DNA from 2 places in the Paenibacillus sp. p3-SID1389 genome. Region 2 is predicted to be linked to the other one. Evidence: riboswitches for the same ligand, from Rfam matches in the RefSeq annotation. Region 2 holds a riboswitch; the other holds the start of a gene.

Evidence for each region. A riboswitch is a leader RNA that binds a small molecule or an ion and turns the genes downstream of it on or off. The one in region 2 is predicted to bind thiamine pyrophosphate.
Region 1: linked by a shared signal. The riboswitch ahead of M3G15_RS05910 (ECF transporter S component) and the one ahead of M3G15_RS14860 (ABC transporter substrate-binding protein) in region 2 are both predicted to bind thiamine pyrophosphate.

Annotation. Positions count from the first base shown of each region.
Region 1 covers NZ_JALXVO010000009.1:58,844-64,555, reverse strand. Annotated here, with positions in the region: gene M3G15_RS05920 (DUF4097 family beta strand repeat-containing protein) at 24-959, shown strand; gene asd (archaetidylserine decarboxylase) at 1,002-1,799, opposite strand; TPP riboswitch at 1,981-2,092, shown strand; gene M3G15_RS05910 (ECF transporter S component) at 2,201-2,806, shown strand; gene M3G15_RS05905 (ABC transporter ATP-binding protein) at 2,806-4,431, shown strand; gene M3G15_RS05900 (energy-coupling factor transporter transmembrane component T family protein) at 4,428-5,231, shown strand; gene M3G15_RS05895 (YheC/YheD family endospore coat-associated protein) at 5,329-5,712, opposite strand, start outside.
Region 2 covers NZ_JALXVO010000036.1:40,321-46,032, forward strand. Annotated here, with positions in the region: gene M3G15_RS14840 (beta-propeller fold lactonase family protein) at 1-1,033, opposite strand, end outside; gene M3G15_RS14845 (CcdC family protein) at 1,185-1,676, shown strand; gene M3G15_RS14850 (cold-shock protein) at 1,867-2,088, opposite strand; gene M3G15_RS14855 (cold-shock protein) at 2,261-2,461, opposite strand; TPP riboswitch at 2,768-2,880, shown strand; gene M3G15_RS14860 (ABC transporter substrate-binding protein) at 3,066-4,103, shown strand; gene M3G15_RS14865 (MTH1187 family thiamine-binding protein) at 4,161-4,454, shown strand; gene M3G15_RS14870 (ABC transporter permease) at 4,451-5,221, shown strand; gene M3G15_RS14875 (ABC transporter ATP-binding protein) at 5,251-5,712, shown strand, end outside.

The DNA.
Region 1 (5,712 bases), on a different contig from region 2:
ATGGAAATAGAAGGAGGACGAAAATGCGAAAGAAACGTACATCCCAAATCGCATGGCTGGCGGCATCGGCCGTACTTCTGGCCCTGGCTTCAGGTTGCGGTCCGGCGGAAAATGAAACGCTGCAGCAGCAATGGGGGCAGACCTTGGGGAATACCGTTGATTCAATAAGCCAATCGATTAGCGAGACCGCGGCATCCGTGCAGCAGTCGGTGGCGCTGGCCGCAGACGAGTGGAAGGACGATTTGACGTTCACGGGACGCTCGCATGACCTTTCGACAAGCGAAGCCATCGGCAACGCCAGCAAGCTGCAGCTGGAGAATGCCGTAGGGCGTCTTGAGTTGAAGGAAGGCACGTCCGATCAGATCGTGGTGAAAGCGACCATCCAGGCCGCGGATCTGCCGGCACGTAAGGAGAAGCTGGATACGTTGTTTGAACAGAGCGAGGTGACCGTCACCTCTCAGGGCAATACGGCTCAGGTGCGCGTGCACGCCAAAGGCGCGCCGGACCAAAATTTATGGGATTGGGCGCAGAAGGAGCTGCATTTTACCGAATTCCGCATCGATTATGTCGTTGAGGTCCCTGCCGGGATTCAGGAGTTTGAAGTCACGAACCATGTCGGGGAGATCGCGGCGAGCGGGCTTACGGGAACCTACCGGCTGAAGGGAGAGGTCGGGTCGATTCGGGTCGAGGATGCCCGTCTGTCCGGGGATTCATCGATCCGTACAGCCACCGGCAGCATCAATCTAGATATTCTCACGCTGGATACGGGCGGTCAGCTTCAAGCCATCACCGATGTTGGCAGCATCACGGCAACGCTTGATCCGTCGTTAGCCTGCGATCTCGAAACGTCCAGCGAACTGGGCGAAGTCATTGGAGCCGCGAAGGGACGAAGCGAGCGGGGCGGCGGAGGGCCGTTGGTCGCGCTGGAGACTTCCATCGGCAGCATTACGGTGCAATAAAGGGGAAGAGCCGGCCGAAGCCGGCGGGCGATGATCACTGAATTAGCTTGGTTTTGCGGAGTTAAACCAGCCCAGCGCTTCGCCCATCCGTACCTTCTGTCCGGGCGCAAGTTCAGGCAATGGGGTGAAGGTGCCGTTCTGGGTGAGCAGAACGACGGTGGATCCAAACTCGAAATAAGCCAGGTCGTCGCCTTGCTCCCAGGATTTTGCCGAAGGGTCGGTGTACTGGATGCTGCTCACGTTCATCGCGCCGACCTTCACGAGGGCGATTTCCCCATAGTCGTGGGAAATGTAAGTGATCAAGCGTTCGTTTCGGCACAACACCTTCTTCATATGGCGCATGCCAAAATCGTTCACCGGGTAGGCCCGGCCTTTGATGTGCTCGCATTCCAGCTTCTTGCCCGTCACGGGTGCGTGAATCCGGTGATAATCGGTAGGACTCAGATAAAGAACAAAGGCGTAACCGTGTTTGTACAATTCTACACGAGGGGAGCCGTCCAGCAGCGCTTCCAAGGAATAATCCTGTCCTTTGACGTTCAAGATCGTGCCGGATTGCACCTCGCCCATAAACGTAATCAGCGCGTCCACTGGACTGATCATCACTCCCGGCTCCGCGTGCAGCGGGCGCATGCCCGGCTTTAATTTGCGGGTGAAGAACTCGTTTAACGTGCGATATTCCCGAAGCTCCTTCTCCGCTTCATGCAGCGGAATGCCATACGATTTTGCGAAAAAAGGGATCATTGCTCGGCTAACCCCCGAATGGGAGAACTTGCCCATCAACCGGGATAACCATTTCCGGGAGGAGAGCTCTGTCATCCATTTCATCCATGTCGCGGCCAAATCGCATCCTCCTAGTCTGTCCAGTAATGCTGCATTGGTATTGATGAATTCGTTGCCACTTCCGCTTATCTTGACACAGAATCAGGCCGAAATCAATACAGGACGGGTAACTCCTAGTTTACAGATTTGTACAAATTTAGGCTTGATGCCTGGGCGGAGTTGGTGTATGTTTATATCAATCGCATAGGGATACGGGGGCTTGAGCGAATCAGGCTGAGATAGCGGCATATTGCGCCGCGGACCGTTAATCTGATCTGGATAATGCCAGCGTAGAGAATCGATCGTCCGGGACTTTTTGTGCCTACGTGCGCCCCCGTGACCTGACCGCCGTCTGAGCTTATTCAGGCGGTTTTTTTTACGATGCGAGGATTTAAACCAAATGATCAAGAGGAGAGATGAAGATGTCGGAGGTTGTTCAAAAAAGAACGGGGCGTGGCCTCAAGCTAAGCGATGTGCTGGTGACGGTGTTGGTTTCGTTGGTGCTGGGCGTGGTGTATCACTTCTGGAGCTCGGTGTACAATTTGTTCTCCCCCCTGTTCTTCCAGGCCGATGAACTGGTGTACGGAATGTGGTTCCTGGCTGCAACGCTGGTGTTCTTGCTGATCCGCAAACCGGGGGTGGCGTTGATCGCGGAGGTCGCTGCGGCCCATGTGGAAATTTTGTTCGGCAGCGAATGGGGAGTTCAGCTGATTCTTTACAGCGTGCTGCAAGGCTTAGGGGCGGAGCTGGTGTTCGCTGCGTTCCGGTATCGGAAATTTTCCGGCTCCGTTGCTGCATTAGCCGGGATCGGAGCTGCCGTGGGTTCGGTTATCCCGGATTTCTTCTACGGATATGTGCAGGATTACGAGCCATGGCTCTTGACCGCCAAATATGCGATGCGGGCCGTCAGCTCGGCGCTGATCTGCGGGTACTTCGCTTATGCCGTCGTGAAGGCCGTAGAGGCGACAGGGGTTACGACGCTGCTGCGACCGGTTGATCCGAAAGACTATGCGGCGTTGAATGACTGATGCGGAAGGAAACGACGGCAGCTGAGGTCCGGGAGCTGCGGCTCAAGTTCCCGGGTGAAGACCGGTTTGTGTTTAAGGATTTGGATTTCTCGGTGCGGCGCGGGGAGCATGTGCTGCTGCTGGGTCCCAGCGGATGCGGCAAATCGACGCTGCTCCAGGTGCTGAGCGGCATCATTCCAGACTTGGTAGAGATTCCGATGCGCACGTCCGCGCAGCAGCTTCCCTCGTCGTGGCGCTTTCTGTTCCAGGATCCGGATACGCAGTTTTGTATGCCTTATGTGGATGAGGAGTTGGCTTTTGCCTTAGAAAATTTAGGCGTGCCGAAGCAGGATATGCCCGCGCGGATGCAGGCCGCATTGGCCAAGGTGGGCCTGGACCTGCCTGAGATCCATGTGCCGATCGATTCGCTGTCCCAAGGGATGAAGCAACGGTTGGCGCTCGCATCGGTGCTGCTTGGCGATCCGGAGGTGCTGCTGCTGGATGAGCCTTCGGCTTTGCTGGACCCGCAGGGCCGCGAGCAAATCTGGCAAGCGATCGCCAAGGTGGCCGAGGATCGCACCTTGATTATCGTGGAGCACCGGATCGAGGAGTTGACGGCACTGGGTCTCGTTGACCGCGTCGTGTTGTTTGGACCGGACGGGCAGGTGCTGGGCGAGGGGGCACCGGACGTAGCGTTTGACACGTACCGTTCCGAGCTCATTGAGTTTGGGATCTGGTATCCCGGCGTCTGGGAGGCGTATTTTGCCACCGAAGCCGGCCGTCGATTGCTAGAGCCGGTGAAAGATGAACGGCGATTGGATGGACCTGCCGCCGTGGAACTGACCGATTTTTGCGGGTTCCGGCAAGGGCGGCCGGTGATTGAAGTCGGGCAAGCCGCCGTGTATCCCGGGGATTGGATTGCGATCACAGGACCTAACGGTGCTGGGAAAAGCTCGCTGTTGCTCAGCCTGATCGGCTTGTTGCCATCAGAGGGAGCATTCGTGCTGCAGGGAAAGCGGATCGAGACAGGGAAGCTCAGCCGCCGTGCCCGCAGACGAATGCTGGAGTCGACCGCTCGTGAGATCGGATTTGTGTTCCAGAATCCGGAGTTTCAGTTTGTCGCCGATCGGGTGGTGGACGAAGTCGCCTTCTCGCTGAGGGAGGACGGACTTGGCGGCGATGCGCTGAACCGTCGGGTGACGGCGTATCTGGAGCAGTTTGGTCTAACCGGCTTGGAGATGCGGCATCCTTACCAGTTGTCGCTGGGCCAGAAGCGGCGTCTTAGCGTGGCTGCGGCTGCGGTGCGCGAGCAACGGCTGCTGTTGCTAGATGAGCCGACCTTCGGCCAGGATGCGGCGAACACGTTCGCCATCCTGCAGCTATGCGAGGCGTTGCGCCGGCGCGGGACGGCGATTCTTATGGTTACCCATGAAGAGCGGATTGCGGAGCAGGTGGCCACCCAGCATTGGGAGGTGCGGGACGGACGGCTAACGTCGCAGCGGTTGACCCGGCGGGTGGATCGATCTCCGGCAGGTGCCGGTGAGTCACCTGGATCAAATGGATCGGCCGGACGGGGAGCGGATACCACCTCCGCGAAAATCAAACAACACGGGAGTTCCGGTCCAGAGGCGGTGATATCAAGATGAGACGTTTTCTGACCCCGAAGCGGCGGACTTGGCTGCACCAGGCGAATCCGGCCGCCAAGCTGGCGTTGATGATCCTGCTGTTTCTGCTGACGTTATTTACGCACCGGCTCGATTTTATTTTTTATCAGGCGATCTTGTTTACGTTCCTGCTGTTCCTGTTCAGCGGATATGAGCCCTGGAAAGTCGCCTTGCTTCTGTTCCCCTTTGCGCTGATTTTTGCCTCCTCAGCGGCGACGATGATTCTGTTTGGCAAAGGGACGGAAATTTGGTGGTCGTGGGGATTGTTCCGCATCTCCGAAGAAAGCTTTTACCGGGGGATTCATATCGGGTTTAAAGCGGTGGCCTTTGCCGCCGAAGGGCTGTTGTTCGTGTTGACGACTCCTTCGGTCGCCTTGTTTTACGCGCTGATGCAGCAGGCGAAGCTGCCGCCAAAATACGCCTACAGCTTTATGGCCTCGGTCCGGCTACTTCCCATGGTCTGGGAGGAGCTGCTTGTCCGACGCAATGCGCTGCTGATCCGCGGCGTTCGCCGTCCGCGCGGACTGCCCGGCCTTGTCGCGCATGCGAAGCTGTATGCTGTGCCGCTGCTATCCCAGAGCATCCGGCGGGCCCATCGCGTTGCTGTCGCCATGGAAGCGAAAGCGTTCGACGGGAATCGGCCGCGCACGTATTATTACCCGACTTCCTATTCCCGGTACGATGTGCTGACATTGCTGCTCATCGCCTTGTTTGCGGCTGCAGCTTACTTGCTGGCGGTCTTGTACCCGCCATTTCACATTGCGGATGTCCGTTATCATTAAATCTATGAAACGAAAGGGCATGATTCCTTCCGGAGGCGGTTTGCAGCCTGCTCTGTGGAGAGGAATCTGCCCTTTTTTTTGGGCTTTGGTCATTTGGCTAGGCCCGGTCCGATTGGTCTAACAAATAACGGGCGTAAGCCATCGGCTGACGATACGAATCCTTCCAAGCATCCAGCAATCCGGCTTTTCGAAAGCCGTAACGCTGGTCACGCCCATTGCATTCGATAAAGTAAGGCTTCCCGCTTGCGGTTAAGCCAATGTCCAGCCCCAGGTCGGCGAGATGCGGGAGACGGTTGCCCAGATAGCGGGAGATGGTCAGGGCAAGCTCATTGACGTGAGCAAGGGCCGCCGGGACGATCCGCTCCGGGAGCGCTTTGGCCAGCAGCTCCTCAGCGGGAAGGGCTTCGCCGCCTCTGGCGAGGTTACACACAAAGCTGCCTGCAGCAGCGACTTTGGCGAAGCGCCCGGTCACGCTCCAATC
Region 2 (5,712 bases):
TCCCCGGCGGCAAATGGGTTACCCTGTGCTTTACTAGCCGTCCGCACTCCAACCGATAGATCACTATCTGGTCGGTTCCCAGGTCGGAGACGAAGGCGAACCGTCCATCATGGCTAGGCACAATGCTGTGAGCATGAGCCGATTCCTGGCGCTCCTGGTTTACACTACTTCCCTCATGGCGGATCAGGGCCGTCATTTCCCCTAACGACCCATCCGCTTCCAGTGCAAAGGCATTCACATGCCCGCTGGAATAGTTGGCGACCAGCAAAAACGGATCCCGCCCACATTTCAAAGCCAGATGGCACGGGTCGGCCCCATGCGTTGCCCGTTCGCTGTGCAACATCGTCAGCTTCCCATCCTTAGGATCAACCGCAAATCCAGCAACCTGCCCTTCGGTCTGTTCACTTACCGCATACAATCGCATACCCTTCGCATCGAAGGTCACAAAGGAAGGGTTGGTGAGGCCCGCAGTCTCGTGGATAACCCGCATCTCGCCGGTATCCCTCTGCAGCTCGCAGAGATAAATTCCGGGCTCCCCGCGATCAGCATAAGAACCCACAAAAAAGTGCCAATTCGGTCCAGCTTCCTTGCTCACCGATTTCTCTTCCTTCTCTTTCTCAAATTCATCCAGCATCTGCTTCACTTCAGACAACGGAAGCCGATCAAAAAACATCTCCACCTGTTTCTCTGCCCCGCTGTAGATCTGGTTCATCACGGCAGGGATGTTCGAGGAGATATTACAGGAAGAGTGTTCGCTGCCGGAACACCAGTTGGGATGCAGCGATCCTTGAGCGAAGATGCGGTACAAATCGCCGAGAGTAACCTGCGAAAGCTCGCACTTTAGCAAGTACCCGCCGCGGGCCCCTTCCTTCGTCGTCACCAGGTCGTGGCGGCGAAGCAGGCTGAGCACCTTACGTACACGGGCCGGATGGGTCGCGACGCTGCAGGCGATCTGTTCGCTATTGGCCATGCGATCCTCCTTGGAATCTAAATACAACAAGCAATGGACGGCGACCGTTAATTCGCTATTCATCTTCCTTCTTCCCCTTCCCTTACCAAGTTTGAAACAAGTGCAGACGAGTATGTTATAATGTTCTCGCGAATCGCTATTCGCTAGTCACTTTATTCCATTTCGCTAAATACTCAATATATACATACTATATACTTACAGAAAGGGAACCTCTATGAACCTAATGAATCCCTCTTATATGCAAGCCGCCTTTACCGTTGGTGCAATGGCCATGGCCGTCGCTGTTCTGTTTATCCGTCTGAAAGCCAGTCGTCGGCCTGTCACGGTGAAGAAAATCATCATTCCCCCGCTAGGAATGACAACCGGCCTCTTCATGTTTGTTGTGCCGGAAACGCACATTCCTCTCCTGTGGGGCGTAATCGCCTTCGCTTTCGGTTGGCTCCTGTTCTCCTATCCGTTGATTCGGACAACCAAGTTCGAGAACATCGGCGGCGAAATTTACGCGGAACGTTCCCGCAGCTTTATCTTTATCCTGATTGGACTGCTGGTCGTCCGTCTCTTGCTGCATGAGGCCGTAGAACAATACGTCTCCGTCATGCAAACCGCGGCGCTGTTCTTCCTGCTCGCTTACGGCATGATTATTCGCTGGCGGCTGTATATGCTCAAGCAATACCGGGCAATGACCGGGAATACCGCCTCCTCATGATTCACGAAACCGTTGCAGCACCTCAAACATATTAAATTTTCTATATAGATGCAATCCTTTTATGGAGATTTTATTTTTGCATCACTTTCCAATCTATCACCCGGATGAATACAACAACAGCCGTACTCGCATGAAGCGAATACGGCTGTTGTTGCTCACCGCGCTCTCCGATTCCGGCAGCAGCTTTCGCCTATGCCTTCTTGGACGACGATCTTTGATCGGAGCTTGGATTGCTCAGTTGAGGGAGCATGCGCATCCCCATGACCATCTCGGACGAGCAGAGCGGACATACGGGGCTATATTCAAAGGTGAAATTGTCCCGCATCCACCCGTTGCAGTCATCGCTAGTGCAGGTCCATACCGGCGTATTTTCCTCAGGAATTTCCTCTAACGTCTTTTTACGGTAGTTCATAAATTCCCCTCCTCTTCAAGGTGAACGTTCCAACCAGGTGAATCGATGTAATTGTTGCAGCTTTATATGTACCATCAGAAGCGGACTTCTGAAAAATTAACCTCATGAATGATCTTCGCGAAGAAAAACTGCCCTTAATGCGAGCACGCATTAAGAGCAGTTCCTAACTAACTTACAGTTTTACAACGTTCTCGGCTTGCGGGCCGCGGTTGCCTTGAACCACGTTGAATTGTACGCGTTGGCCTTCGTCGAGGGTTTTGAAGCCTTCGCCGGTGATTGCGCTGAAATGAACGAATACGTCATTTCCGCCTTCCACTTCGATGAAGCCAAAACCTTTCTCAGCGTTAAACCATTTCACTGTTCCGGTTTCCATGGGGAATACCTCCTGTTTCAAGATTAACATGATTCATTTTTTTAACAGAAGTCGCTCAATAAAGGCTGACCCTTATTGAACATGCACCACTTGTATAAAAAAAATTCACACATTGAAAAAAGTTCCAGTTTTATAAAGTGACACCCTTTTCAATGCGTGAATGATATCCTCTTTCAAAACCATGATTTGAACTCATTATATCCTTTTGCCAGATAAAAAGCAAATCCCCTGGTTTTTGCAAGCTGGTCCGGAAAGACTGGACAAATCCAGTTGGCGAAAACTATAATGACAGATGTAATCTGCAGTCATATTGTTCAGGGGTGCTGGAATTGGCCGGCTGAGAGTGTATCCCTTCAAGATACTGACCCTTCAACCTGATCTGGATAATGCCAGCGTAGGGAGCCATACCATGGTGATGAACTTATTTTACATGTCATTTCCATTGCCTATTGCGTCCCGGATCCGGGACGTTTTTTTGTATCCGGAAGTTGGAAGTTACGCTTAAGGACGCACATCCAGGGTTATACCAAGAACAAGCTGCGGAAATCTACACCAACGAAGGAGAGTAGAAGTCGTGAAAGTTCAAGTACGTACCGCACTGGCCATGTTTCTCGGTTGCTTGCTGCTGATATTGTCCGCCTGCGGCGGAGCGAATGGGAACAGCGCCGGGAAGGCGAAAGCCGGAAACCCAAGCGGGCAAAATACCGAAGCCGCCGCACCAAATCAAGGTTCTAACACAGAGCTGCAAGATGTTAAAGTTGTGCTCGACTGGAGCCCGAATACGAACCACACCGGGCTTTACGTCGCCAAGGATCAAGGCTATTTCGCCGAGGAAGGGCTGAATGTGGACATTCTCTTGCCCGGTTCCGGCGGTGCTGAGGCGATGGTTGCCTCCGGAGAGGTGCCGTTTGGCGTCAGCGTGCAGGAGAACGTAACGCAAAGCCGGATCCAAGGCGTCCCGCTCGTCTCGATTGCCGCGATCATTCAGCACAATACGTCCGGCTTCGCTGCCCCCGTAGACAAGAATATTAAATCGCCTAAAGACTTCGAAGGCAAAGCCTACGGCGGCTGGGGCTCTCCGGTGGAACAAGCGGTGATCCAATCGATCATGGACCTGCAAGGCGCTGATGTCAACAAGGTGAAATTCGTTAATATCGGGGATGCCGATTATTTTACGGCGGTGAAGCGGGATATTGATTTTGCCTGGATTTTCTACGCCTGGACAGGCATTGAGGCCGAGCTGCGGGGCGAGCCGATCGACATGCTGTATGTCAAGGATTTCTCCGAGAAGCTGGACTACTACACCCCGGTACTCGTGACAAACGAGAAGACGATCAAGGACAACCCCGAGCTGGTAAAGGCTTTTATGCGGGCCGTGTCTAAAGGTTACAATTATGCGATCGACCATCCGGAAGAAGCGGCGCAAATCCTGTTGAAAGCCGTACCGGATCTCGACAAGGACCTGGTGGTGGCCAGTCAAAAATGGCTGAGCCCGAAATACAAGGACGATGCTCCGCGCTGGGGCGAGCAGAAGAAAGAAGTGTGGCAGAACTACTCCGATTGGATGTTTGAGCGCAAGCTGCTGGAAAAACCGCTTGACGTAGATGCCGCTTTTACCAACGAGTTTTTGCCAAGCGAATAATTTACTATACTTTAACCCAATGATGCCAAATCCCTATTCGAAAGGATGAACCCACCCATGCCAAACGCGTTATTAAGCATTCAGATCATTCCGAAGACACCCAACGGCGAAGACGTCATTCCCTATGTAGACCGGGCCATTGAAGTGATTCAAGCATCCGGGGTCAAATATCAGGTGAACCCCCTGGAGACGACCATGGAGGGGGATCTCGACGAGCTGCTGGCCATCGTGAAGAAAATGAACGAAGCCGTCATTGAGTTCGGCAGTACGGGCATCATTTCGCAAATTAAAATTTCGTACAATCCCAAAGGCGTCAGCATGGATAAGCTGATTGAAAAATATCGGCCATGAATCTCCGCAGCCTTTGGCACAGCATCTGGCCGCCCCTCGTGGCGGTCATCTTGTTTTTGCTGATCTGGCAGGGCACTACCGCCTGGTTCCACATCGAGAAGTGGATTCTCCCCAGCCCGGTGGATATCGGTCGTGAAGCGGCTGCCGGTGCGGCCAGCTTAGGGGAACACACGGCGGCGACGCTGCGGCTGATGCTTATCGGCTTTGCCATCGGGACGCTCGTAGGCTTGCTGACGGCGTTTGTCCTGCATTATGTCCCGTTTCTGAAGGCGTCGCTATATCCGCTGATCATCCTAAGTCAAAACGTGCCAACCATTGCGCTGGCGCCGCTGCTGATGATCTGGTTTGGATTTGGCATCCTGCCGAAGATTATCGTCATTACGCTCGTCTGCTTCTTCCCTGTCGCCGTGGCGGCCATGGACGGACTGAGCCGCACGGATCGGGCGATGCTCGATTATATGCGAATGATCGGTGCGTCCAAGGCGGATATTTTCCGCAAGCTGGAGGTGCCCTACGCGATCCCTTCGATCATGTCCGGGGTGAAAATCGCCGCAACATACAGCGTCATGGGGGCGGTCATTGCCGAGTGGATCGGCGCGGACAAGGGCATCGGCTACTATATGATGCTGCAGAAGGCGTCGTTCCGCACGGATAAGATCTTTGTCGCCATCGCCATCATCGTGGCGATCAGCCTCGCGATGTTCGCCTGCGTCGCTTTGTTGGAAAAATGGCTTGTCCGCTATAAACCGGCGAACGACCGGAGATAGGGCAGCTTACGGAAAGGAAGGCTTGGTTCATGAGCGAAGCATCAACGCATAGAGATAACGCCATCCCCGCGCTGGAGGTCCGGCAGATCCATAAAACGTTCCGCGACCGACGCCGGGAGGTCCCGGTCCTTCAAGACATTTCGCTGCGGGTGCCGGCCGGCGAATTCGTGTCGATCATCGGCCCATCCGGCTGCGGCAAAAGCACGCTGTTTCACGTCATCGGCGGCCTGACTGCGCCGGATCAAGGCGAAGTGCTCCTTCAGGGACGCCCAGTCACCGGCCAGCGCGGACATATCAGTTACGTGCCGCAGCAGCCGGCGTTATTCCCTTGGCGGACGATCGAGGAGAACGTCGTGCTGGCGCAGGAAATCGCCGAGGCCGGAAGCCGGAGCTCCCGTGCGGACATCCAGCACTGGCTCCAAAAAGCCGGGTTAAGCGGGTTTGAACGGGCTTATCCCCATATGTTATCCGGCGGCATGCAGCAGCGAGCT